Regions from separate parts of the Halobacillus trueperi genome, predicted to be linked through region 1. Evidence: riboswitches for the same ligand, from Rfam matches in the RefSeq annotation. Region 1 holds a riboswitch; each other region holds the start of a gene.
The links. Region 1 has a riboswitch for S-adenosylmethionine ahead of DYE48_RS11690 (homocysteine S-methyltransferase family protein). Riboswitches for the same ligand answer to the same signal wherever they lie in the genome.
Positions count from the first base shown of each region.

Region 1 (10,489 bases):
CCTGATGCTCCTCTAGTGTTTCGATATCTATTCCGTGGACATTTCCAGCTACAAATCCTGAAAAACATAAGCTCACAATCTTATTTTGGTAGACAATACCGTAATCCATTCCCTTTTGAAAAAAATGCTTGGGAGAAGACCAGAATTCTAATATTTTCGAGAGTAAAAATTCTATGTGTTCAAGAGAATTGTCCTTATTGTCATAAAGTTCTGATTTGATTTCTGCATATGACGATGGGAGAAGACTCTCTCTATCGTCTTCTCCCATCTTGAATGATTACCAATGGCTATGAAATTATTTAATCTCAGCTTTTTTGCTTCAGGAACAACCACCGTATCAATAAAATCATTGATATGGTGATTAAAGGCCTCATTTTCTTCATCTCAAATAAAGAAAAACCCATCATGATTCCCCAGCCAGATCAGTCCTGTTTTAGGAAAATCGGGATCATCTACAAAAATTCGACCTGGGTTGTTCCCTTCAATGACCGCTTTAACTTCAAGATGACCCTCTTCATTTATTAACTTTTCGCATTTATCGAATTCAGTTTTATTGAGCTCACCAATCATTCTTAACCCTCCGATCGGAAAAATATTATGACTTAATTTCATACCAGCCTTTTTACAACATTTCTGCTTGGCTATCACGACTAGTGTTAACCACATTGCAGCTATTGCCCTCCATTCTGAAAGTTATCTAATTTAGATGACCTTACCGCTTAATTCATTTTAAGTATGAAATTTCTGGACATATAAGTTGTCCTTATAATGCTCTATAAAGTTTCCGCCACTTACTTCGGTAATCAATCCTCTCCAAAAAGCATGTGCAGGTTCATTATTTTCTATCTGGGTAATCTCCCATTCACCAGGAAACATTGTAAACAGTTTCCTCGCAACATCTTTGCCATAACCATTCCCCATATATTTAGCTGAAATAAAGTACTCCTGAATTGTATTAGGACTTGAAAATGTAGCACTTTCTACAAGAGCAAATCCAATTAATTCATCCCTTAGCTTAATAAAATAAGCGTGGAAATTATCATTTGTCCAATACTTTTCTAAATCAAAAGGCTTGTAAGATCCATTGTCTTCTAACTTAATATCTGGTATGTATTTGCTAAATTCGTAAATATAAAATTGCATGATATTATGTAATTTAGTCGCTTCTTCTTCTCGAACTTTTTGTAAAGAAACCATAAGCTTACCCCCCTGGATAAATTCACATACTGTACTCCTTCAATTTTTTGGTGCCTTTTTGGTGCCTGACCCCCACTTCGCTAAAGTGGTAACGTAGTGGGCGGAAGGCACCAAAACCTCCCCTCAAAATATGATAGCTCAGGGATTCTAGTTATCTATTCGGTTGTTAATGGGAAAAGTTTCAAATACATAAAAACACGACAAAACGAGCCTTTCTTTTGTGTATAGAAGACTTGCCTTCAAGGTATTAGTTAGTATGTTCGTGGATATCCAATCACTCTTTTTCCCGGACTTTTCTGCATTGAAGGAGTGTATGCTGTTTCCTGTTTATTTATGGATGTAACAACTTAGCCTTATGAATAAAAAAACTATTTAAACTTCTCTTCCTTCGCATACAAAGGAGTGCAATAGTCCATATAGGAAGGCAGCTGTCCTCGCACAATTAAATTGTAGATTTCTTGAACTTTTGACGTCATGGGACCAACCTGACCTCTCCCAATCACTCTTCGATCAATCTCGACTACAGGCTTAATTCCAATAGCTGTTCCTGTTAAAAACACTTCGTCCGCTTCATATAATTCTACCCTTGTAAAACTTTGCTCACGTACTTGTATGTTCATCTCGTCCATTAAGATTTGTGCTGTTGTATCTCTGGTAATCCCCGGAAGAATGTCATCCGATACAGGAGGAGTGTACACATCCCCGCCACGGATAATGAATATATTTGCTGTAGCTTCCTCACTGACATTCCCTTCTTTCGTTAGAAGGATAGCCCCATCATAGCCATTGGTAGTCGCCTCATCATTCGCCAATGCCGAATTCATGTAGCCTGCTGTGGGTTTGGTTTGGGGAGGAATCATATTACTACCTATTCTAGTCCATGAAGAAATACATACCTTTAAATATGGCTTCGGTTCATATTCTGTATAGTGTGTATAGATAGCCAAATGATTGAAAGGATCATTTAAATCAGGTCGCAACGTATTGGCTCCCTTGAAACAAATGGGTCGAATGTAAACATCTTGAGTGACTTGGTTTAAGAGCAGCAATTGTTTTGTTATGGAAGACAATTGTTCTACAGAATAAGGGATGTTAATGAACAAACTCTTTCCGGATCCGTGCAACCTTTTCATGTGATCTTCTAATCGGAAAATAAATAATTCCTCTTTCTCATCGTTCCAAAAAGCTCTTATCCCATCTATGCAGCCCAATCCATAATTAAGACCTTTATTCTTCACACTGACACTCAACATGCGTTCATCTACGAATCGATCTTTATCAAACATAAAGACCACAGCATTCACACCTTTTCACAGAACTTATAATCGAATGATGGTCATGGATAGCCATCAAACACATAATCTCGTATGGAAGAAAAGGATACCATCGTTACAATTTATTTTTGATCTCTTTCATAAAAGCTTCACCCTGTGTACCTATTGATTGACTCTATAACATATGTCTGTTTTAAACGAATTAATACAATCACTAAAAATCATAAATCCTTGCCCGCCTCTTCTGTCCTCCTTGTAAAAGAAAGCTATATACTTGAAAGCAAATATTTCTATGGATGAATTACCGAACCATCTGATTGACGAATCACTAACCTTTGTAAATCACTCGTTTTTGATGCCTGACCCCCACCTAGCTAAAGTGGTAACGTACTGGGGGTCAGGCACCAAAATAAGGCACCAAAATAAAATGAATCAGAATAAAGTCCAAAACTTTTTCTGAAAATTCCATTGATTCTTCACTCATTTTCCTGTATTGTAAATCGCAAGCGAAATAATAAACGCCTAATTTTCAACATGAATGTTCAGTTTGATCCCTAATCCAGGCATACGTCTTACGTAAAGGGCTCAACTGCTGCTTTTCCAAAAACTACATAATAATAAAACTTATCCAGAGAGGTGTAGGGACTGGCCCTTTGATACCTCAGCAACCAGCCATCGGCACGGTGCTAAATCCAGAAGGTAGTAGTGATACCTTGAAGATAAGGAGACTCTTTATACATAAAGGACCCCCTTATCCAAGGAGGTCCTTTATTTTTTTTTGAAGTAGAAGAATGACCGTGGGGCTCAAAAGGATTGAAACAATTCCAGCCCATACCCATCCAGAAAGTCAGCGTGTCTCTGTAAAAAGGGCATTAGCTTTCTTATAAATGAATGACTCTTAAAAAAAGGAAAGGTTGTGGAATGAAATGAAACGATCATTAGAACAAAGATTACAGGATGGACCCGTTATTTGTGGAGAAGGATACTTATTTGAATTGGAGCGCCGCGGCTATTTACAGGCGGGTTCTTTTGTACCTGAAGTAGCTCTCGATAACCCCCAGGCACTAAAACAGACGTATCGTGACTATATGCTCGCAGGCTCCGACGTCGTCTTAGCCTTTACCTATAACGGCCACCGCGAGAAAATGAGAATCATAGGCAAAGAGGATTTATTAGAGCCTCTTAACCGTCAGGCCATACGTCTAGCCAAAGAGGTTGCCGAGGAGCACCCTGAGGAAGAAGCACTCGTAGCCGGGAACATTTCCAACACGAACCTGTTCAACCCGGATGATCCTGAAGCTGTTGAAAAAACAAGAAGCATGTTTGCGGAGATGATCGGATGGTGTAAGGAAGAAGGCGTAGATTTTGTGAACGGAGAAACCTTCTATTACTATGAAGAAGCGCTGATCGCTCTCGAAGAAATTCAAAAACAAGATCTCCCTGCCGTGATCACATTCGGTTTAATGGGTGAAAATATTCTGCGAGATGGCTACGAAGTAGAAGAAGCCTGCCGCTTATTAAAAGAAAAAGGCGCCCTTGTAGTCGGGATGAACTGCTTCCGCGGACCAGCAACGATGCAGCCGTATGTAGAGAAGATCCGTCATACGGTGGACGGTTATGTAGGTGCTCTTCCCATTCCATACCGCACGACGGAAGAACACCCTACCTTCTTCAACCTGCCGGACGGTGGCTGTGCTTGTACACTACCAACGGAAACAACGTTCCCAACGTCCCTGGATCCGCTCTATACGAACAGGTATGAGCTTGCGGAATGGGCTAAAGAAGCGCACAGCATTGGTGTAAACTACCTGGGACTCTGCTGTGGAGCTTCTCCGGCTATGCTTCGTGAAGTGGCAGAAACCGTCGGCCGTACAGCTGTAAACTCCACGTATTCCCCGGATATGAAGAAACACTTCCTGTTCGGCAGTGACGACACACTGCAGGATCACATTACAAATTACAAGACGAAAGCATAACTCAAACGCCTGTCCCAAAATAGGGACAGGCGTTTTTCATAGATTCATTCTTTTTTGAGCGTGACAGGTATTGGTATCTTTTATTGTAATAATCGAAATTAAGACAAACCAATGATCCCTCTTATACTTTGGATTTAGAGTCATATACAGGGTAGTCACTATACATATGTAATAAAGAGGATTGCTCTTTTATGCAATAGGTAAGTGCTGAAGTTACCGCCGGGCTTTTCGCCTGCTGGAGCCAGTGGAATACTTCTTATTACTCCTACACTATGAACCTAAACTAATCTATGCTCTAGTATTTGGTAAATATCTACATACAATTCAATCAAAATAATGATACGAGGAATTGAGGCAGATTATACAAATTGTTTCAAAATACCGCTTGAAGAGGAAAAGAAGATCATTTTGGAGTATGAGTAGATGAAGAAGAGGATTCGAGAGGAAATCAAATTTTAAAGAAAAAATAAGGATTGGAATAGTATAAATCTATTTAAATCTCTGATTGATACGATCCAATCCTTCTACTTTCGATTTTTCTACATTCAATTCCCTTTTTAATAAAACATTTTCTGCTGTCATCCCTGCTAATATAGAAACTCCAATAAGCGTTCTTAATGCGTCTGGCTCAGAGATTATATAGGTAACGGCGAAAACTGAAGCTGCCGCCCCAATAAGGAAGTCAGCCAGAAATCCTAAATAAATCCCCCTGGGACGTGCTCTTTTTTTAGGGAAGATCAACACTTTTCCATTTCTCATTAAATGAGAGACAATGCCTGTCATCCCTCCAATACACCCAGCAATAATTAGCGTATTCATAAGAAATTTTCCCCCTAGACTAAAAAAGCGGCGGTTGGTAGAAACTTAGAAACATACGCTACTATGCACTAAATCCTCAACCAAGCTCGCCGCTCCGTTTAAGTCTGTTATTTTTTTAAATACAAATGTCCCACTATAATGAACACCTTAGCTACAGTTTACACTATTATTATCAGAAAATAAATACTATTTTTCAAAAAAATGTCTGGAATAACAACTTATGTCAGCTTAGACGATGGATTTTATTTAACCATTCATGGATCTGATCTTCATAATACCTAACTTCCTTTTTCGATGTAGAATCAACTAAATCCTTTCTCAATTGTTGATATTCTTCCAATTGGGGCTTGGTTATGGGAAGCTCATTGGTTGATTGAAGATTGTCTAAGTACATTTGGATTTCTCCAAAATAATAGCGGCTTTCCTCTATCGATTCAGCATTTTTAAAGGAATTCATAAGATCGTCATAGGTTTCTTTTTCTTTTTCGTTCATCATAATCAATCGTCGGCACCTCCTCTGGATTTTACTGAACGGGCGCATAACACTGAAAAGAAAATACCACGAAAAAGCAAGATTCCCTTCTAAAACTAAATGTATTTTGTCATGAACACCGATTTATACTTCATACCCATTATACAAGATTTTCTAACGGATATTGTTAGTCCCTTACAAATTTTCTCACATTTTAAATAAGAAGCTATGTATTCATAAGAATAAAAAAGTACACTTCCCTAACAGAGAAAGTTCACCAGATATAGAATGTAACTTTTGAATGTGTCCCCAGCCTTATCCGTATTTCGTATGTAATGCCGATTCATCATATAAATGACAAGCAATTCAGTGTACAAGGAAAAAACCACTCCCTTGAATGAAAGGAGTGGATTTAATACATGAGAACAACATTTCTTAAACAGTGTAGCAGCATTCCTTATTCAAAAGACTCTGCCACTGTGATCAGATCATCTTTTGATAAGCCGTCTACCTTCCCTTTCCATTCATACATGATCGATCCATCTTTCCACATCAACCGTTGAGTCTCCCCTTCGTTCCCAGCATATTGCCCTGTTTGGTCACCGATCGATACCTCTTCTGTCTCTATGTCCTGAGAGGAGATTTCGCCATCCTTAACAGTCATCAATTCCATCGTTTCATTCGTTTCAGCATGAAAGATGAAGGTTAGTACGGTATCCTTTTGCTCCATAACTCCAGCTTCTATTTCTACACCGTCCACTTCAAAAGGCATGATTGTCGGATACTTAGGCTGATAGGCTTCATCCTCAGTCCGACTCACTAACTTGGAACGGTCGTATTCGAATAGTCCATCCTCTGTTTCAACGGCCGTATCGAAAGCGTGCAATAGTGTTTGAATGTCATTGTAGTGGATTCGAGTAATTTTCCCCTCTTCGTTCGTATTCACTCTTCCACTGACATCCGCTGTTTCACCATTGCTTATAAGGATTTGCATCTCAAAATCATAAGCGGTTTCTGTTTCCTCGCTCTGCTCAACGCTCATATTGCCAATTTCCATCTGAACATCGTTTCCATACGCCTTTTGGTGAAAGCTGCTAAGCAGATTGGTGTCCACCGCCTGAGTCATAAACTCTTCTGTGAAATAAGACTCGAATTGGGCCATGTAGTAGTTAGAAATTCCTTCATAATTATCCTCTTCATACAAACGTTCTAATTCTTTTTCAGGTCCTGAGAATATTTGCTCCAGTACCTTTGTGAGATCACCCTCCGTCGTATTTTCCTCTTCCGTATTTTCACCCGAAGACTGGGTAGATGCGCAGCCGGCTGTAATAAAGAGCGTAATCGCAATAAATAGAAATTTTTTCATCATAAAGATAACCTCCGTTCTGCCTTCTTTACTACAAGTACGATTACGAACGAAGTAAGTTTCAAAAAATGGTAATAAAATAGAAATTACCTGTGAAAAAACTCCTTTTTCGCTATACGTTCTCAAAACTGGGCTTCCATTTCATAAAAATCCATAAATCGAATAAATCCCATATCCCCACTTCGGTTACGAAGATAGCTCCTTGATCACCAAAACTGTAGACTCAAGATATTCCACTTAAAATATTTGTACAGAAAAGTTTTTGTATAAAGACTTATGAAGTTAATTTTGGTGCATGACCCCCACCTGGCTTGGTTACTAAGCCCCCCCCTGGTTGACGGGAAGATCCTTTGTTGGTATACTTAAAATTAATTATTCTTGTTCGTTTACGATTGAAAGCAAAAGTAACTAGTAAGTCACTTTCGTCTGGAATGAATATGCAGAGCAATAATAGTAATACATTGTGGATCAGTTCCACGCAGGAGGTAACAATTTATGTTACAAGGTAATGTTAAATGGTTTAACGAAAGTAAAGGTTTTGGTTTTATTGAAGTAGAAGGGCAAGATGATGTATTCGTTCATTTCTCTGCTATTCAAGGCGAAGGTTTCAAAACATTAGAAGAAAACGAGACAGTTTCCTTTGAAATTGTTGAAGGTAACCGTGGACCACAAGCTGCTAACGTTCAAAAATAATCGTTACTAGTTAAAAAAGAGACTTCCGAATTCGGAAGTCTCTTTTTTTATAGATGGGCTTTGGTTAGGTAAGATTTAGAATTCAATTCAGAACTGGGAATATTATTTCTTTTAGTAAAACTTATATTCCCACCGAGAAGAACAGCTTCAATACCGAATCATCATAAATGCACAAAACTCCCAAGACGCGTTATTCTATAAACGCGCTTCTGCATCTTTGTAAAAATGCTTCTATCGAGGCGTCACGTTGAATTCTTTGGTGCAAAGCCTCTCGAAACAGCTAAGGACTTCACGTTTTTTAGAGGTTTTTTGAAGACACTTGTCTTAATAAGAGTCTTACTCCAGTTTTGCCCCCATTAGCGAAAGGCTTGAATTCATGATAAAAATTAGGTATCTGGCTCTCACCCTTCTAATTCAATTCTTTATACATAATCACATGAGGACCAATTGGAGGATAATCAAAAACGTCACCAAAAGGCTTAAAACCCAGCTTTTCATAATATTTCTGGACAGAAGTTCTTCCTTTACACCAAAGGAGGTCAGCTTTAAGGTTTTTCAAATTCTTCTCAGCGAAATTTACTACTTCTCTTCCCGCCCCCATACCTCTAAACTCTTCCACAGTAGCCATAGCCCTTAATCTGTATTGATTAGAGCTTTGAAATTCAGGATGTGATTCAAGATAAAAAGAAGCCACACTTATCAAGCCCTTATCATTAAACGCCCCGATATGAAAAGCATCATCGTCATGATCTGTATTATATTGACATGCTTCGAACGGTTGATGAGGTCTAAGTATTTTGTGTCTAAGATTATAAATTTGTTCTGCTTTCACTCTTTGTACTTTCAACTTGATTACCTCCTATTAACAGTTGAGTTTTGTATTCTTATATTGGTAAAGAGAATTTTATCCTTGCTACAGAAAAGCCCCCGTTTATGTAAGACTCAGATTCGAGATATCTCTTACTCCTCTATTACTATCGCACCCGTTAACACAACAAGGTAAGATTTAATCTTCATTATTCTCTTCTTTATAGTAGTCACCTTCCGTAAATTTATCATAATTTCCATCATGTTCTCTTTTTACTATAACAACTCTACCATCTTCGTTTGAGGTGTATATTTCTTCACCAACTTCTAAAATATTGGATGAAAAATTATCTTTTGGCACTACTTCTTTATCTACTTTTTTATTAACTTCTCCAATTTTATCTGCGACTGTAAAATTATTATTTTCAATATCACCTTGCCAAGTGTACTGTTTTTCATCAATTATTAAATATCCACTATAAGAACTTTCCGAACTTCCACTATTACAACCAGACAACACAACTAAAACAAAAGTAGGTATTAGTATAGATAGAATAACTTTTCTAAGCATAACAACGCCCCCTTTACTGAATGAGACGATGGAATTTATAATAAGTTTCAAATTAATAGTCCTTGTTGTACTATTCTGCTCCCTCATCATGCTCTGTTCATTACTTACAAAGCGAAGATCGTAGAAGGTGCTATACAAATATTACATAAAGATGAGATAGATGAAATTAAGTGGATAGATATAAATACCGCAAATAAACTAATGCCTTACCATGCTGGCGGGGTAGAAAGTTTGCTTAAATCATATGCTCCGTATACATTCCAAGGTTAAGAGTTCGTTTGATAGTTCGGATATAATATCTTGAAGTCAAGTCTTAAAGAAACAGGGTATTTCTTATATAAGTGAGACATTTAGATGATTGAATTTGAAAGGTGAGTACATAGAAAAGTGAAATTTGAGACCCAAAGGTTAAAGTTTCGTAAGTACAATGATGAGGATTTCGATTACTTATTCTCTTTATTATCAGATCCCAAAATGGTTAGGTATATAGGTGATGGAAATACAAAAGACACCAACAGCACCAATAACTTTTTAAAGAGGATTTATAGCACATATGATGTTGACAACTGGGAGCTGTCTCGATAAGAACGGTACAGGTATTGGTCGGATACCATACTGCTCTTTTGTGCAATTAAGATCAAGTGATGAAATAACTATTAGGTATCACATCGTCGTTCATGTACTGCTATGGTTTTAACATATCCTTTGTAGCGTTCCATTTTTCTTGCAACTCTCTTATTATTGAGGACCATGGCTGCTCTATCGGAACAGGTTGGTCGATTGGTATTTGGTGGTTAATGGACACCTGCGTCCTTCCGATAGTAATCAAAAGACTGCTAAAGTCTATCTTACCTTCTTGAAAATCAAAATAAGGCTTCACTAAACGTGTGTGGATGACCCTAATTGAATCATCAATAGAACGTATCTTATCATAATCCTCTCTTATTAATTCAATAATATATAAGTTGTTGAAATAATAATCATATTCATCCACCCATTTAATCACATCGTCCACCAATGATCCATAATGGAAGAGAAAATAATCTTTATTAAGTTTGTCAACTTGACCAATTGATTTTTCTAAGTGACTAATCGTGACGAGTTGTTTATATAGAGTGGGGACTCCCCTTTCAATGGAACCCAGGGTTTTGTTAAATCCATTCAGCATCTGAATACGTATTAAGGTTTGTTTATGTTTCTGCTCCTCCACTGCGCGTATTTGTTCTTCAAACATACTAGCTTGAATATCGGCGCTTTGCTTTGTAGCCTTCCAAACAAAATAAGTAAAGACCCCAGTCACAGTACCCGCCACCA
Region 1 covers NZ_QUAE01000008.1:87,862-98,350, forward strand. Annotated here, with positions in the region: partial or broken gene DYE48_RS11675 (GNAT family N-acetyltransferase) at 1-570, opposite strand, end outside; gene DYE48_RS11680 (GNAT family N-acetyltransferase) at 730-1,197, opposite strand; gene DYE48_RS11685 (branched-chain amino acid transaminase) at 1,566-2,483, opposite strand; SAM riboswitch class I at 3,093-3,197, shown strand; gene DYE48_RS11690 (homocysteine S-methyltransferase family protein) at 3,398-4,447, shown strand; gene DYE48_RS11695 (DUF4257 domain-containing protein) at 4,937-5,266, opposite strand; gene DYE48_RS11700 (hypothetical protein) at 5,490-5,768, opposite strand; gene DYE48_RS11705 (DUF4367 domain-containing protein) at 6,196-7,107, opposite strand; gene DYE48_RS11710 (cold-shock protein) at 7,600-7,797, shown strand; gene DYE48_RS11715 (GNAT family N-acetyltransferase) at 8,207-8,644, opposite strand; gene DYE48_RS11720 (hypothetical protein) at 8,804-9,175, opposite strand; gene DYE48_RS11725 (hypothetical protein) at 9,861-10,489, opposite strand, start outside.

Region 2 (10,489 bases), on a different contig from region 1:
ATGCTTTCTATTAAAGGAAGAGCGATTCAAATGGATTTGGAGTATAGGGGGATTCTTATGGCAGAAATGCTAACCATTTATAATGAAAATGAGCAGCCAATTGGAATAAAAGAAAGGGAGAAGGTGCATTTGGACGGGGATTGGCACGAAACGTTTCATTGTTGGATGTTCCACAAGGAAGGTGAAACGATCCATTTATTGCTTCAACAAAGAGCTGATCACAAGAAGGACTTCCCGAGCTTGTTTGATATTACCGCTGCAGGACATATAGAAGCGGGGGAGGATGTACTTCTGGCTGGTGTCCGGGAAATTGACGAGGAAGTCGGTTTGACGGTTGTGCCCGAAGAGTTAATCCATCAAGGCGATTACAAGGAGGAACTGAAGGAAGGGGTTCTCGTAGACCGGGAGATTTGCCGCATTTACCTCTTTCCATGGACAAATGACAGGACCTTTACGATCGGAGAAGAGGTGAAGGACATCGTTTCTGTGCCACTGGACGATATGGAAGGTTTGATGGATATACCACGGAGCGTGAAGGGGGTCTCTATTCTTAATGGTGAAGAAAAAGAAGTGAATCGTAAAAATCTTGTCCCACATGAGAAAGGATATGAGCGGTATGTTTTCCAAGCGATTCGTGAATATGTCGCAAAACTTTGACAATATTCCAGCTTGTTCTATATAATTTTTGATTAAGTGATAGAGAGAGGAGACGAACGATGACGAATACATCTTTTGATACGAAAATAGTCCACCATAAGGCGGATCAAAGCCTTGTACCGAATAGCAAGAGTACACCGATTTACCAGACGTCCGCCTTTACATTCAAAGATTTGGATCACTTGGAAAGTTATTATGAGGGAAACAGCCCTTATTTATATACGAGAGAGCGCAACCCCAATACAGATGAACTTGCTGGAACCGTTGCTGAACTGGAAGAAACACCAGCCGGAGTAGCGTCTTCATCCGGAATGTCAGCCATCCTTGCCGGCATTCTCGCAGTTGCAAAACCCGGGGATCATATCGTTGCCGCAGAGGATGTTTATGGAGGTTCACACAAGCTGATCACCAAAGAGCTGCCCACGTTCGGGATTGATGTAACGATGGTTTCTTTTTCAAATCTGGAGGAGGTTTCAGAGGCGATCACAGACCAAACGAAGCTGCTTTATACGGAATCGATTTCAAATCCTTTTTTACGGGTGGAAGATCTTGAAGGCCTCGTCGCTCTTGCTCGCAAAAAGAATGTGAAAACGATGGTTGATAATACGTTCGCGACCCCATACTTATTGCAGCCGTACACGCGTGGCGTCGACCTTGTCGTACATAGTGGGACGAAGTATATAGGTGGTCACAGTGACGTGACGTGCGGAGTGCTGGTCGGGAATGAGGATTTGGTTCAGGCCGCTACCCAAAAAGTTGTCACGTTTGGTGCGAATCTCAGCCCTTTCGAAGCATGGCTTACTCAACGTGGAGCCAAAACTTTAGGTCTTAGGATGAAGAAACAATCACACAATGCAAAACAAGTAGCAACAGCCCTTGGTGACCATGATTCGGTCCGTACCGTCTATTATCCTGAAAAGGTATCGGAAAGAGGAAACGGAGCCATTGTGACCATCGAGCTTGATGATTCTATTGATATCGAGGCGTTTTTCCGGTCTCTCGGATGGGTGAAAATTGCTCCTACATTGGCGGGCGTAGAAACGACGGTTTCATATCCTGTACGTACGTCTCATCGTGCGTTATCGAATGCTGAACGTGAGAAAATCGGCATCAATGATTATGTGATTCGTTTGTCGATCGGAATTGAAGATCATGAAGATATTATTGAACAGCTGAAAGAAGCGATAACAGATTCGGAAAAATAAATTGTCGAAAATAATTGACTTTTCTGATTCTTGTCCGTTATAATTCTCAACATAATCAATTAACTGCATACATCTCTTATCAAGAGAGGCTGAGGGAATAGGCCCTGTGAAGCCCGGCAACCTTCAAACATCGGTTTGAAAAGGTGCTAAGTCCTACAGATCAGATTGATCTGGAAGATAAGAGGAGGAATCGAAATGACAAACCCTCTTCTTATTAGGAAGAGGGTTTTTTGCTGTTCGGAAAAAGGTCCATAATCTTTTTACACGCTTAAAGACAACTATATCTATAAGAATAGAAAACTTTTTGAGGAGGAAATAATCATGACGAATTCATTTGAAAGCTATGATGTAGATACGATTTCTTTACACGGAGGACAGTCTCCCGATCCGACGACAGGATCTCGGGCGGTGCCGATTTATCAAACGACCTCTTATGTTTTCCATGACACAGAACATGCCCAGAGCCTTTTTGCCCTCGATGAACCTGGAAATATCTATTCCCGTATCGGAAATCCGACCGTTGATGTTTTTGAAAAAAGGATGGCCCTCCTAGAAGGTGGAGTCGCTTCCGTTGCGACGGCGTCCGGAATGTCTGCCATTGCTCTATCCATCCTGAACATCGCAGGTGCAGGAGATGAAGTGGTTGCCGCATCAAACCTTTATGGCGGGACTTATAATTTATTCGCTAACACTTTACCGCGATATGGCATTAAAGTCCGTTTTGTCGACCCAGAGGAACCAGAAAATTTCCGCAAAGCCATTACAGACCGAACGAAAGCTGTCTTCGCTGAAACGATCGGAAATCCAAGTCTTCACGTGCTGGATATTGAAAAGGTGGCGGCCGTAGCTCATGATCATGACCTTCCCCTTTTAATTGACAATACATTCGCCACCCCTTATACATGCCGGCCAATTGAGCACGGGGCCGACATCGTCATCCATTCTGCAACGAAATGGATTGGTGGTCACGGTACAGCCATTGGAGGAGTTGTCGTAGACGGAGGACAGTTCAATTGGGGAAACGGCAAGTATCCGGTTTTCACAGAGCCTGATGACAGTTATAACGGAATCGTTTATACCGCCGATTTCGGAACACTTGCTTATATTACGAAACTGCGTGTCCAGCTGCTTCGTGACTTTGGTTCATGTTTGAGCCCGCAAAATGCTTTCTTGTTATTGCAAGGGTTGGAGACGTTGCATTTACGTGTCGCCCGGCACGGGGACAATGCCCAGGAGATCGCGGAATACTTACAAGGTCATCCTGATGTGGAATGGGTTTCGTATCCAGGGTTACCCTCACATCCCGCTCATGAGCTAGCCAACCGTTACCTTGATGGAGGATATGGTTCGATCGTTAACTTTGGCATCAAAGGCGGAAGGGAATCCGGGAGACAAGTGATCAATAATATTTCACTCTGGTCTCATGTAGCAAACGTTGGAGATGCGAAATCATTGATCATCCATCCAGCTTCAACGACGCATCAGCAATTGTCCGTCGAAGACCTTGCGGCAAGTGGAGTGACAGAGGAATTGATTCGCTTATCTATAGGACTCGAATCGAGCAAAGATTTGATCAATGACCTTGATCGAGCCATTGCAAAAGCGACAGGAAGAGAAACGGAACAAACGGCGATTACTGAAAATGATGAAGGAGTCATCAATTGGGCTTTAAGCTCCTCCAAAACCAAAGAAGATGGAGAAACGCGTCCAAAACGTTTGGCGGTGGTCGGGTTGAGCGGAAAACCTTCACGTCCGAGTCATCGTCTGGCTCGAAAAATGCAGAGGCTGGGGTACCAAATCGTCCCTGTGAATCCAAGAGAAACAGAAGTACTTGGAGAGAAGGCGTATCCAGATCTAACATCGATTCCATTCAAAGTCGATGTCGTCCAAGTATTCCGCAGTCCGGAAGCAGCCATTGAAATTGCTAAGGAAGCTGCGGATATACGTCCGGACGTCTTCTGGCTGCAAGAAGGCGTCATCGCACCGAAGGCGGCCCAGATCGCAAGTGAAGCAGGACTTGAGGTGGTTCATAACCGTTGTACGTATAAAGAAGCCCAGCGCTTACGGGGAACCATCGATACGTACGCATGTGAAATCTAAAACCCAACAATAGAGGATATAACATGGGGCTGAAAAAATGTTCATCACTATAGGTCATTACGGAGGAAGTTTTTCAGCAAAAGCGTGTTATGGACTGTTGGAAAAGGCTAAAGTTTCTGTAAGAATTTATCGAAGAGCTTCCAAAAATCCAGATCAGTGGGAAAGTTTGCGGAGGGAATTGAGGAAGCGGAAAAAGTGGATTCTTGATAAAGAACGGCTGTCGCAAAGGCGGCCGTTTTTTTATGCAACGGGATAAAACTATATGCATGGATAAAGGGGAGTTCATGAATATGTAATAAATTCTAAACATTCTCATAATCTAGAAATGACTATGTATCCCGCGGTTTCAATGGCCATTGAAAGTTGTACAACACCAACTGGAACATAGTTGTATAAGAAACTGCCATCAAATTCTATTCAATTTTCACTCATTCTATGTTATAATTTATAAAGCACATTTCCACACGCGCTGGTTGCAACCATCTATGACGAGCCTGAAACACATTCATATCAAGGCTCAAAGGTACCGAACCCCATATTGTAAGTAAGTCTTTTTTTAATGCTTTTTTGACATGACTGGGTACATGTCGCCTTTGAAATTTTTCACTTTTTAAACAAAATAATAAGTAAGCGTTTTCATAATGTTGTAGGAGGTTACTTCATGAAACTAACAACCAAGATTTTTATAGGTTTGATTCTTGGTGCGATTGTAGGCCTGGGTCTGCATTTAGCTGCACCGGATCTGTTCAGTACGTTAGATGCTTATGTTTTCGGTCCTTTAGGTACGGTATTCTTAAATCTCATTAAAATGCTGGTTGTACCGATCGTGTTCTTTTCTATCACCCTAGGTACCGCTTCTCTTGGCGACCCTAAGAAACTAGGTAGAATCGGTGGGAAAACCATTGCATTCTTCCTTGTCACAACGACGATTGCAATTAGTATCGCGATTTCTCTAGCCTATCTCTTCCAACCGGGAAATGTTGATATCAACCCTGCCGGTGCAGAGTATGAAGCTCAAGAAGCGCCTGGTGTCGTTGAAACATTTACGAACATCATCCCAACAAACCCGATTCAGGCAATGACAGAAGGGAACATGCTTCAGATTATTGCCTTCGCTATCTTTATCGGTTTCGCACTAGCGATGCTAGGCAAGAAGACAGAAGGGATTTACAAGCTTGTCGAACAAGGAAATGAAATCATGATGTTCCTTGTAAACTTGATCATGCGCTTTGCTCCTTATGGTGCTTTCGGTCTCCTCGCTTCTGCAATCGGAACGATGGGGATCGACGGTATGAAAGGGATGGGGATGTACATGATTGTCGTCATCCTGGGGTTGATCATCCACGGAGTGGTGACGTACGGTTCTGCGGTCGCTTTCCTTGGAAAGATGAATCCAATCAAGTTCGTCAAAGGGTTCTTCCCTGCGATGACGGTCGGTTTCAGTACGTCAAGCAGTAGTTCAACGCTACCGATTTCCATGAAAACAGCACAGGAAAACTTGAATGTACCGAAGCCTGTCAGTAGTTTTGTCCAGCCTTTAGGTGCAACCATCAATATGGACGGTACAGCGATTATGCAGGGTGTGGCGACGATTTTCATCGCTCAAGTTTATGGTTCAGATCTTGCATTTGCGCAACTGGTCATGGTCGTTCTGACGGCAGTTCTTGCGAGTATCGGTACTGCGGGAGTCCCTGGTGTAGGATTGATCATGCTAGCTATGGTTCTTAACCAAGTATCCCTGCCTGTCGAAGGAATCGCGCTGATTATTGGTATCGACCGACTGCTCGATATGTTACGTACATCCTTGAACATCACAGGTGACGCAGCATGTGCCGTCGTAGTCGCTGAATCTGAAAGAAAACACGGCATTGATGAAGATGCCAAACGTATGGAAGCATAAAGCATAATAAACAAAAGTGCAACCTTTTTGGTTGCACTTTTTTTATTTTTATAAAATTATATCTCCAATGGACTTATTCTTCCTTTAAAAATTATTAAACTAAATGGCAGGGTAGTGGAAGACTTGATTTCGAGATGTTTAGGGGTTCGTTGCTGAGTTGAGCGATAGGGGTGGCTGGGAAGCAACTCGTCTAGCTCCCTCGCCCAGACACTCCCAGTGCGATTCCGCATTTGAACACTTTCCTGTGGGGGAGCGACGAGCTTCCTCGGACTACGTCCTGCGGGATCTTGCCTATCTCCTTCTCCCGCGGGAGTCTCGCAGCCCCCATCCACTCAATAAAAGCCTCGAAACTGATACTTCAAGAATAAGGAGCGTTTGTGGAAGGTTGGGAATTAAAAATAAGAGGAGTCCTACTGCCCTTTTGAGGTAGCTGGGCTTTTTTTATGGAAAGCTACTAGGTTTGTTGTTTGGACATAAAGGGTTTCGTTTGAGAAAGCAGAATATAAGTAAGGAAGAATGGGAGAGGGGTGACGTGTATCCAAAGCCTCTGATGGGTATAGTAACAGATAGATAACTTGGAAGAGGTGATACGATGTTTTATTCAGTGACGTTACAAAAAATAATCTTTCTAACAGGAATCGGTGTCATTATTGGTGCTATCATAGGATTTTCATCCGTTCTCGGATTCGGTCTTGATGGTTCCGTTTTCGTCCTTTCTATGTTCTTAAGTATCATCAGTGTGTATGCTACGGCCATGTACGCGGAACTCTATCATATCCGTGAAGCTATCAATAAACAAAACAAGAATTTTTAAGGAGAATCGTAGAAAAAACTGAATAATAGAATGGTTATGTATAAGACGCCTACAATCGCCATTGTCCAATACGTGGACTTTGTAATTTTTTTAAAGATCACTAAGAAAGTGGCGATGACTGCGGAAATGATAAAAACACTATAAAAAATGTCCAACTTCTTTAACCCCTTTTTCATTATTGTTGCTATTGTAATGGAAACTGAACAATTATGCGAGGGTAGGAAGGGGGCGGAATGTTTGAAAATGAGTGGGAAGCTACGGTTTATCTGCAGAATGTAAAGGGAACAATGGAAGATAGTATCCAGAGAGGGCGGGTGCTCCATGACCCTGTTTGATGGATTGTTTTTAGTAGTGACGGCCTTTTGGCTGGCAGAGTTTTTTATCTTCAGAAATGATCGGTCGGGAGAAAGTGGTTCTTATGAACGCCGCTCTTTTCTGCTGATCCTCGCGGCCGTGGTCGTGACGCTCGTATTTTCTCTCTTTATGCAGGAATGGGACATTGGGATTATTCATCATCGAGGAATCTGGTGGATGGGGTTGGTCTTATACGCCCTTGGAGTAGGTCTTAGATATTGGGGGATTCTTCATCTGAAAGATCAATTTACGCGCAATGTCTCTGTTCAAGAAGGAGACCGCCTCGTAAGTAGTGGTCCTTACCGTCTGCTCAGACACCCTCTTTATACAGGGCTTTTATTCATCATTATTGGGTTTTGTTCAGGACTCGGCAACCTGTATGCAGCACTCCTATGTGGAATTTTCATGACGATCGCATTACTACATAGAATTAAGCTCGAAGAAGCGATGCTCGTGGAGCAGCATGGGGAAAGGTACAGGAAATGGTGCCGTTCGAGGTACCGGCTGATTCCTTTTGTCTATTAATTTTGGAGGTGGATGGTTTTGAAAAAGAAAACAGCGGTTGTAGTGGGAGCAGGTTTAGGTGGTATGTCAGCAGCAATTCGACTGTCAGCAGATGGTTATGATGTGAAAATCATTGAAAAAAACAGCAACATAGGTGGAAAGCTGAACCGCAGAGAGGGGAAAGGGTTCACGTTTGATACTGGACCATCCATATTGACGATGCCTTGGGTTCTTGAGCAGCTATTTGAAAGTGTGCATCGCCGTCTTGAGGACTATATCACTGTAGAACGTGTCGAACCGCAGTGGCGCACATTTTTCGAAGATGGCACACAACTCGACGTAACGAGCGATCTACCTAATATGCTTGAGGAGATGGCCAAGGTTACGGAACGGCCGAACCGAAAGCTGACCGATTTCTTGTCCTACAGTCAGGATATGTATGAACTCTGTATGAAGAGTTTTTATAAATATAGTATCGAAGACTTGAAAGATTTGAAGAAACATCATAAATTAAGTGAATTATTCCAGATGGATCCGATGAATACGGTAGCGAAAGCGACGCACAAGCACTTTGATAACAAATATTTGGAGCAGCTGTTCAATTATTTTGTGATGTATGTAGGATCCAATCCTTACGCTACACCGGCTATTTTAAATCAGCTTGTCTATGTTCAGCTTGGGCTTGGCATCCATTATGTTAAAGGCGGCATGTACAAAATTGCTGAAGGTATGGGACGTCTTATGGAAGAGCTGCGTATCGATGTGGAATTGAATACTCCAGTCCAGCGATTTGTCGTTGATGGTGATCGTGTTATTGGTGTAGAAACGGCTGAGGGAACGATTCACGAAGCGGATGTTGTCATCTCTAACCTTGAGGTCATCCCGGCATATCGGAAGCTGGCTCCACAAACATCCAAAGTGAAGAAAGAAACAAAAGCTCTCGAGAAAAAGTTCGACCCGACCGTATCAGGACTTGTGCTATTGCTTGGAACGGATCGTAAATTCGAGAACTTAAAGCATCATAACTTCCTTTTCTCCGAAGATCCGGAAAAAGAATTCAAACAGATCTTTGAAGAAGGGAAGCCTGCGGATGATCCGACAATCTATATCGGAATTTCGGCAAGGTCTGATGAAACGCAAGCGCCTGAAGGGAAAGACAATCTTTTTGTACTGACGCACGTTCCGCCGCTCGAAAACAAAAAGCGTAAACCGATCGACTGGGATGCCTACCGCGAAACGGTGTTGGATAAGTTAGAGCGCATGGGCATGGAAGGGTTGCGTGATTCAATTGAGTTTGAGTATCGTTTTACTCCTGAAGATCTCGAGGCCTTATATGGCCCGAACGGTGGCTCTATTTACGGGATAGCGGCTGACCGCAAGTCCAATGGTGGATTTAAGATACCATCCAAGAGTCAAATTTACGACGGCCTTTATTTTGTCGGTGGCTCTACTCACCCGGGTGGAGGTGTACCGATGGTAACATTGTCGGGACAGCTGACTGCCGACTTGATTAAAGAGAGAGAAACAGAACCCGTTCACCAGTAAAAGAAAGCTCAGCGCCGCGGAGGCACTGAGCTTTCTGTATGAGAAAGGGGGAAGACTTCTCGCGTTCCATTCATTTACTGTTTACCGGGGCAGAGGGAAGGGAATGGTTGAAAAATGCCATATTGAAGTTGATTTGAAGGAGTTTTTTTATGAGCGACTGGATGATTTTTGCTCTGTTTTTTATATCAGGAATCTTAACCTTTTTCATAGCCTCAAGGCTTGCAATATTTGGGGATGCGGTAAAAGAAAAAACGAAAGCATCTTCCGCTTTCATGGGAGCGATCATTGGTATAGCCATCTCGCTGCCTGAATTAACCTCAAGTGTTACGGCGATTGTCATCGACAGCCCTGACTTGGCTGTTGGAAACTTGATCGGAAGCAACCTGTTCAACATCATGGGTCTTGCGATTTTTGACATTGTCTATCGCCGCTATCAAATATTGACGCATGCAACGGTGGAAAGTAAGTTATATGGCTGGCTTGTGATCTTTATGACACTCATCGTCATGGCCGGTTTGAGTTTGACCTTGCCGACCCATGTTTTCCACATTAGTTACACGTCGATTGTCATTGTGGTTCTTTACTTTGTTGGTTCAAAGTTCATCAATGACCGGACAGAATACCAAGGTAGAAAAGTGAAACGACAAAATGAACGATACAAGGACTATTCATACAAACAGGTGCTTTGGCGCTTTGTTCTATATGCTTTTCTAATTATGGTTATTGGTAGCGTATTGACCATTACGGCTGAGCGGATATCCGTCATAACGGGGATCGGTGCGTCCTTTATCGGTGCATTCTTAGTGGCGATCAGCACGTCATTACCTGATGCTGTCAGTGTAGGGACAGCGCTCAAGCTCAGGAACTTCAATCTTGGAATCAGCTCGTTGCTCGGAAGTAATGCCTTCAACCTGATGATTCTTGCGATTACAGATTTTATTTACTTTAAAGGGAATCTTTTACAACAATCGTCTCCTGCAAACATGATCACAGGGATAACGTCCATCGTGTTCATTCTATTAATCATCTACAGTATTACACGCAAGAATGTTCGTGCATGGAATTACTTGATTCCTTCCTTCTTAATTATTGTGAGCTATTTTGTTACTACGTATCTAGCGTTTCAAATGAAATGATAAGAATTGGCTCCCCGGAGTGGAGGAAGTTGTTTGTCCAATGGATTAGAATTTTTTCGACTCTAGACGAAAGAAATAGAAGAGGAAGATGTGAAGCGAAAGGTGGGTGAGTGGATGGAGTGGCCCGAACGGTTAGTAAATGAAGCAAAAAAGAGGATGGAACCTTATGATGTAGAAGGTTTCGTTCTTGGCAAAGGGGATGATCGTGGCAGGGTCATGATTGTCGGCGAAGCACCTGGTGAAAATGAAGCGATTAAAGGGGAGCCCTTTATTG
Region 2 covers NZ_QUAE01000026.1:3,088-13,576, forward strand. Annotated here, with positions in the region: gene DYE48_RS18745 (NUDIX hydrolase) at 58-657, shown strand; gene DYE48_RS18750 (trans-sulfuration enzyme family protein) at 717-1,862, shown strand; SAM riboswitch class I at 1,936-2,046, shown strand; gene DYE48_RS18755 (PLP-dependent aspartate aminotransferase family protein) at 2,184-3,962, shown strand; gene DYE48_RS18765 (dicarboxylate/amino acid:cation symporter) at 4,624-5,862, shown strand; gene DYE48_RS18770 (hypothetical protein) at 6,455-6,676, shown strand; gene DYE48_RS21275 (hypothetical protein) at 6,673-6,831, opposite strand; gene DYE48_RS18775 (methyltransferase family protein) at 6,998-7,555, shown strand; gene DYE48_RS18780 (phytoene desaturase family protein) at 7,568-9,079, shown strand; gene DYE48_RS18785 (sodium:calcium antiporter) at 9,229-10,215, shown strand; gene DYE48_RS18790 (uracil-DNA glycosylase) at 10,306-10,489, shown strand, end outside.
Region 2: linked by a shared signal. The riboswitch ahead of DYE48_RS18755 (PLP-dependent aspartate aminotransferase family protein) and the one ahead of DYE48_RS11690 (homocysteine S-methyltransferase family protein) in region 1 are both predicted to bind S-adenosylmethionine.

Region 3 (10,489 bases), on a different contig from region 1:
AAGATTCATGCTTACCACCAGCAGACCCAGGAACATTTGAATCAAATGAAAGAGCTGATCCAAAACGCTGCACCTTCCTCACCACTCATCAGCTATTTTACATACAGCCTCAGCATTACCCACGGACCAAGTGATGAAAACTTATGCTTGGGATCTTTCCATATTCAAAATTTAGCTTCTCGTCCAATTACGAATCCTTATCTCTGTATCAAGCTTTCTGAGGGGGGGCCATTTTCTTTTTCCGGCCGTTTTGTCTACGACGAAAGCAAGATGCCGCGTCGTGCGCAAGGGGGATGGAAGCGGCTGAACGAAAAAGAAAATAAGGAAGAGTATTGGCTGCAGCCGTTAGAACAATCCACGATTCCACCAGGTCAAACGCTCACTTTTCCCAATTTCCAAATCAGATGGACCGCGGAAGAATCCTATGCGGGAAGCATTTCGGGATTTGTGTATTGGGAGGAAAACAAGGATGGCGTGGCTTCCTTGAATTCCATCAACCTCAACGGGGCGTTGCCGAAGGAGGTGGAGAACAATGACGGATCAGAACAATCATGAGTTATTAATGAAGCAATTGATGAAGCAGCTGTTGGAAAACCAACTGCAAGAAGTTCAACAAAACGATAAGGGAAACAGTAGTTTTGTATTTTTGGAGAACCATACATTGAATTTACTTCTCCTCAGTTATTTGACAAGGAATAATGGAAGTTCATCTGTACCTGCTACACATGCATCCCCTCCAGAAGATTTCAGTGCTGCCATTCAAGAAGTCGAAAGGATGTCTGAAAAGGCAAATGAGGCGTTTGAAGAAGTGCTTACGATGTTGAAAGAGCGATTTTAACTTTGAATAGGGGGCTTTTATTATGAAAAAGGATCCGATTCAGCTTCAACAGCGGTTGATTTATTATAGAGCTGAACTGGACAAATATAAAAAGAAAGTCCAGGACTATCAAGATAATTACCATTACTCGCAACTGGAGCAGCTGAAAGTGGAGAATGCTGAGCTGAAAGAAGAACTGGAACGGTGGAGTGACCAGGAAGCGGCTGTTAAAGGGGAGCTCAGTAAGCGAATCCAGGGGTTCGAGGAGCAGGTGAACCGCTTTGAAGAACGGGAGGAAAGTTTGAAAAAAGAAGTGCAGGATTGGCAGAAACAGTGTGAGGAACTGAAAGACCAGAAAAGAGATTTGCTCTACAAAGTCCAGGATCTTGAAGGTGGTCTTGGTGAGACGAGGAGACGTTTGTCACAGTCGCAGAAAGATATGAATCTCCTCCATGTCAGCTATGTTCAGCTTCAGAAAGAATACCAGGAAGGGAAGCGGGAAAAAACAGCGGCAGATAAAGAGATTGGTTCATTGAGGAAGTCTTTGTCGGAAACGCAAAACGAAATGGAAGAAAAGTTGGAGGGAGCCAATCAAACCATTGCTAAGTTACAGGCCATCCACGAGTCCCTGCGTTCAGAGTTGAATGATCAAAAGGCAGCCACTTCCCGGAAGGAGCAGGAGTGTAAGGAACAAGCCAATGAAATGAAGAACTTCCAAAATGAAATCTCGGACCTTACTAAGCAAAAAAATCAATGGAAAGATCAGTGTGAAAAACAGGAAGAAAGTTTTAAAAAGCAGGCTGAACATTATGAAGAGGAGATGGCAAAGCTCCAGTCAGAGTGTGAGAGTTTAACCGATGAAAAGAAACAGCTGGCGGAACTTTTGGATACGAAACAGGTTTCTTGGAACAAGCAGTCGGAAGAATATCGCTCACAATTAAGTGTTGTGAAGACGGAAAAGGAGACTTTGCGTTCGGAGTTGAATGAACAGAAATCAACCACTTCCCGAAAAGAGCAGGAATGTACGAAACAAGCAAATGAAATAAAGCATCTACAAAAGGAAAATGCGGAACTTATCAAACATAAAAATCAATGGAAAGATCAGTGTGAAAAACAGGTGGAAAGTTATGAAAAGCAGGCCAAACACTATGAGGAGGAAATTACAAAACTCCAGTCAGACTGTGAGAGTTCGATCAGTGAAAAGAAACAGCTTGCGGAGCATTTTGAGAATAAACAGTCTGCATGGAAGAAGCAGTCGGAAGAATATCATTCCCAGTTAAATCTTTTGCAGAAGGAAATGGAACGTTTAAAAGAAGAGAATCAGAAATGGAAAGATCAATATGAACACCAGAAGCTGGCGCTGGAAAAAGAAAAGGCAGAAGAAACAGCGCTTTTATCTGATATGGAAAAGCAGATGCAGTTTTTGCTAGGCGGCTCTTTTGGAGAAAGGCAGCCGATGAATGGGAAGGTGGCGATCGTCAAAGCGTTGGAGCAGAAGCTGGAGGAGCTCACCAGTGATATTCATGAACTTGAAGATAGCATGGATGAAATAGAGTAAGAGTGCCACATGGTGGTGCTCTTTTTTTATTAACGCCATGGGCCCATAAACTTCTCTGGCATGAGAAACCAGCCATCCTCTATGTATCAGAAACCGCCCTGTAGACTGTGATTGGTTGCTTTTAGTATTTTCTCCTTATATCTCAAAATCGAGTCTTTCACACAATTGGGCGTAAGCACATAAATTAGCTGTAGAGGTGGTGAGTATGAAAGATGGCCGAAGGGAATCTTTGATCGACCCTTTACAAATGGAAAAAAAAGAATGGAAGAAGCGACAGATGCAGCATCGTCTGAAGCAGATACTGACCATATCATCGCCGATCTTCATTGTATTGCTATGGGAGTTTTTATCAAGAACGGGACTGATTGATGCCCGGTTCTTCCCCCCACCGACAGAAATCGTCGGAACGTTCTGGGCGATGGGGATGAGCGGAGAGCTGTTCCATCATGTCGGGATTTCTTTGTTTCGTATTTTCGCAGGCTTTTTGCTCGGAGTCATACCGGCTATTGTGATTGGTCTCCTCATGGGGCTTTACGGTCCGATACGGCATTTCCTGTCACCTCTTATCATGGCGTTAATGCCGATTCCGACGCTTGCGCTTCTGCCTATTATCATCATTTTATTCGGTGTCGGGGAAGTTTCTAAAGTGGTGACGATTGCCGGGAGTGTGTTTTTCCCTGTCGTCATTAATACGGTAGCGGGTGTTGTGAACATCGACCGCATTTATTTGGATGTTGCGAAAAATTATGGCGCAGATTCGAAGCAGTTCTTTTTTAAAATCGCTTTACCGGGTTCGCTGCCGGTCATGCTTGAAGGGATTCAGATGGGGCAGGCGATTGCGCTTCTGACGATTGTCGCGGCGGAAATGATGGGAGCCAACTCAGGTATTGGGTATTTGATCTGGACGTCGTATAAAGCCTTTTTATTGAAAGAGATGTTTGTCGGGCTTGTGCTCATTTCGTTCTTCGGCTATTTGTTCTCAATTATTCTTCGAGGACTGCAGGCCAAACTGCTGCCATGGCGCTAACTGATGAAAGGAGCGACAGGGGATGGAGGCTAAAATATCGATTAAGGATTTAACGAAGGTGTTTTATAAAAAAGAGAGCCGTGTGACGGCACTCCAGGATATTTCACTGGATATTGCGGACGGGGAATTCGTCTGTCTCGTCGGACCGAGCGGTTGCGGGAAGACGACGCTCTTAAGAATTTTGGCTGATTTAGAAAAGCCGAGCGGGGGATCTTTTTCGATTGCGAAGAGCAAAAAAGAACGGCCGCTGCAGTCGATGGTTTTCCAGGAACGTGGTGTCATTCCGTGGTTGACCGTTGAAGGCAATGTCAATTTCGGGTTAAAGATGAGACATTTGCCTGCAGACGTGATTAAGGAACGGACGGCTTATTACTTGAATAAGGTGGGGCTCGATAAATTCGCCAAGCTCTATCCGAAAGAATTGTCCGGCGGGATGAAACAGCGCGTCAGCATTGCCAGAGCGTTTGCGAACGATCCGGAAATTCTCCTCATGGATGAACCCTTTGCCGCGCTCGATGAGCAGAATAAATTCATTCTGCAGGAAGAACTATTGAATATTTGGTCGGAGACGAAGAAAACGGTCTTATTTATCACCCATAGCATAGATGAAGCGCTCCTACTTAGCGATCGGATTCTGTTAATGAGCTCGCAGCCCGGCACGATCATTGATGAGAAGCGGATCGATCTGCCGAGGCCGAGGAATATGGAGCAGGTACGGGCGGATCCTTTGATGGCGGAACATTTTGTGGAGATTTGGAATCATCTTCAGGATGAAGTCCAGCGTTCGCGTAAATAGTGAAAGAAAGGGGATTGGAATCCCATGGTGAAAAAAGTATGTCATCTGTTTTCTTTTTTGTTTATCATCTTTGTGTTGTTCGGCTGTGCTTCTGGTGAGAATGGGGAAGACACGGGCAGTGTTGAAAATCCTGACGGTGACTTTGCTCCATTAGACAAGAAGACGACGGTTGTCATTGCCGAAGATGGAGCTGCCTCAGGAGCCGGGTTTTATATCGCTGAGGAAAAAGGCTATTTTGATGATTACAACATAGATATCAAGTTCACGACATTCGCCAATAGTGACGACATGCTTCCGGCGCTGGCGGCGGGCGAAGTAGACATTGCCGGCGGCGTTTCAACGGCATCCTTTTTCAATGCCATTGCCCAGGGCATTGATGTGAAAATTATTGCCGATAAAGGCCACTATTTTGATGGCAGCTCCTATTTCAGCTTTGTCATTCGTGAAGATCTACAGGATGAAATCAAAGATTACAGCGACTTGAAAGGGAAGCGGATTGCTGTTTCATCGAGAAACGCCGTGGATGATTATATCTTCCAGCGCATGCTTGAACACGCTGGGCTGACCGAAGACGATGTAGAATTTGTCCTCATGTCTGACTTTGGGAACATGCTTGCTGCGATGGGCAACAAGTCGATTGATGCCGCTCTTCAAATTGAACCACTGATCACTCAAGGGGAAGCGCAGGATCTGCACGTTCGTTTCGGTGACGCCACAGATTTCGCTCCGGATGCACAAATTGCGATGGTGCTTGGGTCGCCTGATTTTATCGAAAAAGAAACCGACGTATCCGTACGTTTTATGGCGGCCTACCTGAAGGGTGTGCGCGATTACAATGATGCGTTCCTTCACGATGAAGGCCTTGATGAAGTGGTTGATATCATGACTAAGCATACGGCATTGAAAGACGCTGACGTGTGGAAAAAAGTAGGCGTAACTGGGCTCGACCCGAACGGGGAAATGTTTATCGATGATATTAAGAAACAATTCGAGATGTATGACGCGAACGGCGCCATCAGTGGAGATATTGACTTCAATGATGCCATCGACACCTCTTTGTCTGAAGAAGCGATGGAAGTCATCGGGCGTTATGATCGATAACACTTTTTCTGAAAAAACACTTGTCATCGAATGGTTTTTATTGTAAAGTAACCATTAACTCAATTGAATAATTCTTATCAAGAGAAGCAGAGGAACTGGTCCTGTGAAGCTTCAGCAACCACCAACATCGGTTGGCCGGTGCTAATTCCAGCAAGTGATGATCACTTGAGAGATAAGAAGGAATGAACGTATACGATTCAAGAGCCTTCTTATGTGAGAAGGCTCTTTTTTGTTTGCGACCTTCTTGTGGATCAGGAACTTTTCTCGGGATAAAACCAACTATTCTGATGAGTTATATAAAAAGGAGGTCAAATTATGACAAAACCATTGAGCAATGCTTTCGCACTTATCCCATTTGCGATTTTTATTTTACTTTTCATTGGATCAGGAATCATCACAGGGGATTTTTATAAAATGCCTGTACTTGTCGCCCTGTTCGTAGCGATCCTAGTCGCGTTAGCTATGAACCGTAAAGCGGATTTCCAAACGAAAATATCCCAGCTGACGAAAGGGGGAGGACATCCGAACATCATCTTAATGGTCATCATTTTCCTGCTTGCGGGGGCTTTTGCTGCCGTGGCATCCGGAATGGGAGCGGTTGAATCGACTGTCAATCTCGGCTTAACCTACCTGCCGGGCGGTTGGATGGTCGTCGGATTGTTTGTCATCGGCTGCTTCATCTCGATTTCCATGGGAACATCCACGGGTACGGTTGTGGCTCTTGCTCCAATTGGATTGGGTGTCGCGGAGCAGACAGACATCGGACTTGCCTTGGTGATGGGGGCGATTGTCAGTGGTGCGATGTTTGGGGACAACCTTTCTGTCATTTCGGATACGACCATTGCTGCTGTACGTACACAGGGAACAGAAATGAAAGAGAAGTTCAAAGCGAATTTCTTCATCGTTCTTCCCGCAGCCATTGTTACGGCTGTAATCTTTGGTGTGATGACGGCAGATGCCTCAGCTAGTCTGTCGGAGAACTACACGTACAACATTGTGGAAATCCTGCCCTATTTAGGTGTCCTTGGATTCGCGATTGCTGGGGTGAACGTTATATTTGTTCTTATTGGAGGGATTGTTTTTGCCGGTGGAGTTGGACTTGCGCTTGGAAAATTCTCCGGCATGGAGTTTGTAACTCTCGTAGGGGATGGATTTACGAATATGCAGACACTTGCCATGATTGCGATTTTGCTGGGTGGACTTGTAGAATTGATCCGAGCAAATGGAGGCATTGAATTTTTGCTGCAAGCCGTGAGCAGGAAAGTGAACTCCAATCGCGGCGGGGAACTCGGCATCGCAGGGATTGTGACGGCCGTCAACTTTTCTACTGCGAACAATACGATTTCCATCATTACAGCAGGGCCTCTTGCCAAACAAATATCTGATGAATATGGCATTGAAGGGCGTCGCTCTGCAAGCATTCTCGATATTTTTGCCAGTTCTGTTCAAGGGATTATTCCTTATGGCGGACAGATTTTAGCGGTAGCGGGTGTGGCGAGCATTTCTCCTGTTGCGATTGTTCCGTTTTGTATTTATCCGCTGCTTACAGCCGTGGCCGGGCTTTTAGCCATTGCTTTCAGATATCCGAAATTCACTGTTGAAAAAGGAAAAAGAGAATTAAAAAACGCCTCTTAAGAGGGGAGGGCACCTGATTTGGGTGCCTCTTTTTATGTACTTTTTTTACGCTTATTTTAAAATTATCTGTCATAATATTTTAAAATGAGTCGATTGGAATAGTAGGAAAGCTTTGGAAAATAGGTAAAAAGAGAACGATTAGGGCCTTAAGTGGTATAGACGACTATATCTATTTCCGTTACGCTTTTATTACAAAATGTAAACGTTTACAACAATATTTCTCCTGTACCGACTTTATAATGGCACTTGTTTTAGAAAAATGTTTTGCAAAAGGGTCTTTTTGGATAGGAAGGCACCTTTTACAAATAGATAAATCAAGGAGGAATGGCGAATGAGAATGGCGGGCAAATGGATGTTGATCTTTACACTGACCATTGGCATGATGCTGCCGTCGTGGTTGATGGGTACAAAGGTGGAAGCTTCTGAAGATGACGGATTATCGGATTTAATCATCTTTGAGAATGTACCGCAGGCAGATGTAACGATGGAAGGGAATGAGTTTACTCTTTCCGCACTGAACGTGTATGAAGACGGACATTTCACAAAGGTGAATGAAGGACTCGTTTGGAAATCGAAAAATTCAAACGTTGCCACCGTCGAGGATGACGGTACAGTCACTTTTACAGGGCAGCCGGGACGAGCGTGGGTGACGGTATCGAATGGCGATTTCGAAGATCGGATTGCGCTTGATTTTAAACCGGACCGCTCAACAAAAGGGAAACCGAATTTCAAACCGACCATTCAAAAGCAGGACGGTGATCGCTATGACCTCGTTCAACATGCACTTGCCAACATGACGATGGAGGAAAAAGTTGGTCAGATGCTCATGCCTGACTTCAGGAAGTGGGAAGGAGAAAACGTTACGGAAATGCTCCCTGAAATTGAGGAGATGGTACAGAAATATCATCTTGGCGGAGTCATTTTATTCCGTGAAAACGTTGTGACAACGGAACAAACAGCGAAGCTTGTCTCCGATTATCAGGCGGCTTCAGAAAAATACGGCCTGCTTATGACGATCGACCAGGAAGGCGGAATTGTGACACGTCTTCAATCAGGAACGGACATGCCTGGAAATATGGCCTTAGGTGCCACTCGTTCGGAAGAAATTGCTGAAGATGTAGGTTCAGTAATCGGAGCTGAACTTGAATCCCTCGGCATCAACATGAACTTTGCCCCCGTCATGGATGTGAACAATAATCCTGATAACCCTGTCATCGGCGTTCGTTCTTTTGGTGAAAATCCAGAGCTCGTCGGAAAAATGGGTGTAGCTTATACGAAAGGCCTGCAACAGCACGGAGTAGCTGCGACGGCGAAACACTTCCCTGGGCATGGGGATACGGCGACTGATTCCCATCTTGGGCTTCCTGAAGTCCCATACGACCTTGAACGTTTGAAGGAAGTTGAACTGTATCCGTTCCAACAGGCAATGGATGCGGGGATTGATGCGATTATGACCGCACATATCACATTCCCCAAAATTGATGATACAAAAGTGATTTCACAGAAAGATGGTACTGAAATTGCACTTCCTGCTACGCTTTCTAAAAAAGTACTTACTGGATTAATGCGTGATGAGATGAATTATGAAGGTGTTGTCGTCACGGACGCTTTGAATATGAAAGCAATCGCTGACCATTTCGGACCGGTCGATGCCGTTATTCGTGCGATCAATGCCGGAACAGACATTGCGCTCATGCCTGTAGGTCTCGAGGAAGTTGCTGCAGGGGTCTATGAGGCTGTAGAGTCTGGGGAAATTCCAATGGCTACGATTGAAGATTCTGTCGAACGGATCCTTACATTGAAGTTGAACCGAGGTATCATTAAAGAAGAAACGCCTCAACCAATTGAGGAGAAAATCGCAGAAGCGGAAGAAGTCGTCGGCTCTGGGAAGCATAAAGCTGTTGAAAAAGAAGCGGCTGAGCGCTCGATTACACTCGTGAAAAATGATGGTGTCCTGCCTTTAGACGCATCAGGTGATGAACAGGTAGTGGTGATTGGGAACACATTTATCGCTGACCTTGCTGATGCTGTCTCCGCGCATCATTCAAACCCGACCTTGATCAGCACGAGTAAAAGTGAGCTGACGGCTGAGCAAAAACAGACGGTAGCTGAAGCGGACAAAGTCATTTTCGGAACATACACGTACAATGTGTCCACGCGTTCGGCAAACCATTCTCAAATGCAGTTGATGCAAGAGGTGATGGGGAGCACAGATGCAGAAGTGATCGGTGTTGGTATCCGAAACCCTTATGATGTTATGGCATATCCGGGCGTGGATGCTTACATCGCACAGTACGGATTCAGAGATGCAAGCTTTGAAGCAACAGCCGCTACGATTTTCGGCGAAAACAACCCGACCGGACAATTGCCTGTGACGATTCCGGGTACAGATGGTGGCGTATTGTTTGAGTATGGTACGGGATTGAGCTATTAACAGTGTGAACATAGAGGGGCTTCTTGCCCTTCTTCATTATAATCAAAAGGGAGAGGGTTATTTTGAAAAAATGGTTGATGCTTGGCGTCATTTTAATCATGACATGGTCGACGTTCTCGGTCGTTTTCGCTGATCATAATGGCAACCCTGGGAAGCACAAAGGGCACGATAAAAAAGGAGAACCTTTCAAGCTTGGGGTGGAAGTTCTCTTAGATGAAGAAAAAGAATTGATTGAAGGCAAGAATGTGGGGCTGATTACAAACCCGACCGGAGTTGATCAAAACTTGAACAGCATCGTAGATCTGTTACACAACGATGAGGATGTCAACCTTACGGCGTTGTATGGCCCGGAACATGGGGTCAGAGGCAGTGCTCAGGCTGGAGAGTATGTGGATTTTTATATTGATGAAAAAACAGGAGTTCCTGTGTACAGTCTTTATGGGAAGACACGCAAACCGACCCCGGAAATGTTAGAAGACATCGATGTGTTATTGTTTGATATCCAGGATGTAGGCACACGTTTTTACACGTACATCTACACAATGGCTTATGCGATGGAAGCGGCTCAAGAAAATGACATTCCATTCATCGTGCTGGACCGCCCGAATCCACTGGGTGGAGAAAAGGTAGAAGGACCTGTGCTAGATGAAGATTACAAGTCCTTCGTCGGAAACTACCCGATCCCGCTTCGCCATGGCATGACGGTCGGAGAGCTTGCGAAGTTGTTCAATAAGGAATTTGAAATTGGTGCGGACTTGACGGTTGTGGAAATGCAGGGATGGAAGCGCGGCATGGACTATGACGAGACAGGTCTTGAATTCGTTGCACCTTCACCGAACATGCCGACCGTGGATACGGCTTTTGTTTATCCAGGAGCGGCTTTAATTGAAGGGACGAATGTGTCGGAAGGCCGCGGAACGACGAAACCATTCGAATTGATTGGCGCGCCTTTCATCAATAGTACAGATCTGGCGGCAGAGATGAACGCCTACAACTTACCAGGGGTAAGGTTTAGAGCAGCATCCTTTACACCATCCTTCTCGAAGCATGCAGGGGACTTGACGCATGGGGTGCAGATCCACGTAATTGACCGTGAAGAGTTCAACGCTGTGGAAACGGGA
Region 3 covers NZ_QUAE01000007.1:25,714-36,202, reverse strand. Annotated here, with positions in the region: gene DYE48_RS10535 (hypothetical protein) at 1-555, shown strand, start outside; gene DYE48_RS10530 (hypothetical protein) at 533-838, shown strand; gene DYE48_RS10525 (coiled-coil domain-containing protein) at 861-2,375, shown strand; gene DYE48_RS10520 (ABC transporter permease) at 2,581-3,402, shown strand; gene DYE48_RS10515 (ABC transporter ATP-binding protein) at 3,425-4,198, shown strand; gene DYE48_RS10510 (ABC transporter substrate-binding protein) at 4,223-5,299, shown strand; SAM riboswitch class I at 5,371-5,478, shown strand; gene DYE48_RS10505 (Na+/H+ antiporter NhaC family protein) at 5,615-6,934, shown strand; gene DYE48_RS10500 (glycoside hydrolase family 3 protein) at 7,266-9,368, shown strand; gene DYE48_RS10495 (exo-beta-N-acetylmuramidase NamZ family protein) at 9,431-10,489, shown strand, end outside.
Region 3: linked by a shared signal. The riboswitch ahead of DYE48_RS10505 (Na+/H+ antiporter NhaC family protein) and the one ahead of DYE48_RS11690 (homocysteine S-methyltransferase family protein) in region 1 are both predicted to bind S-adenosylmethionine.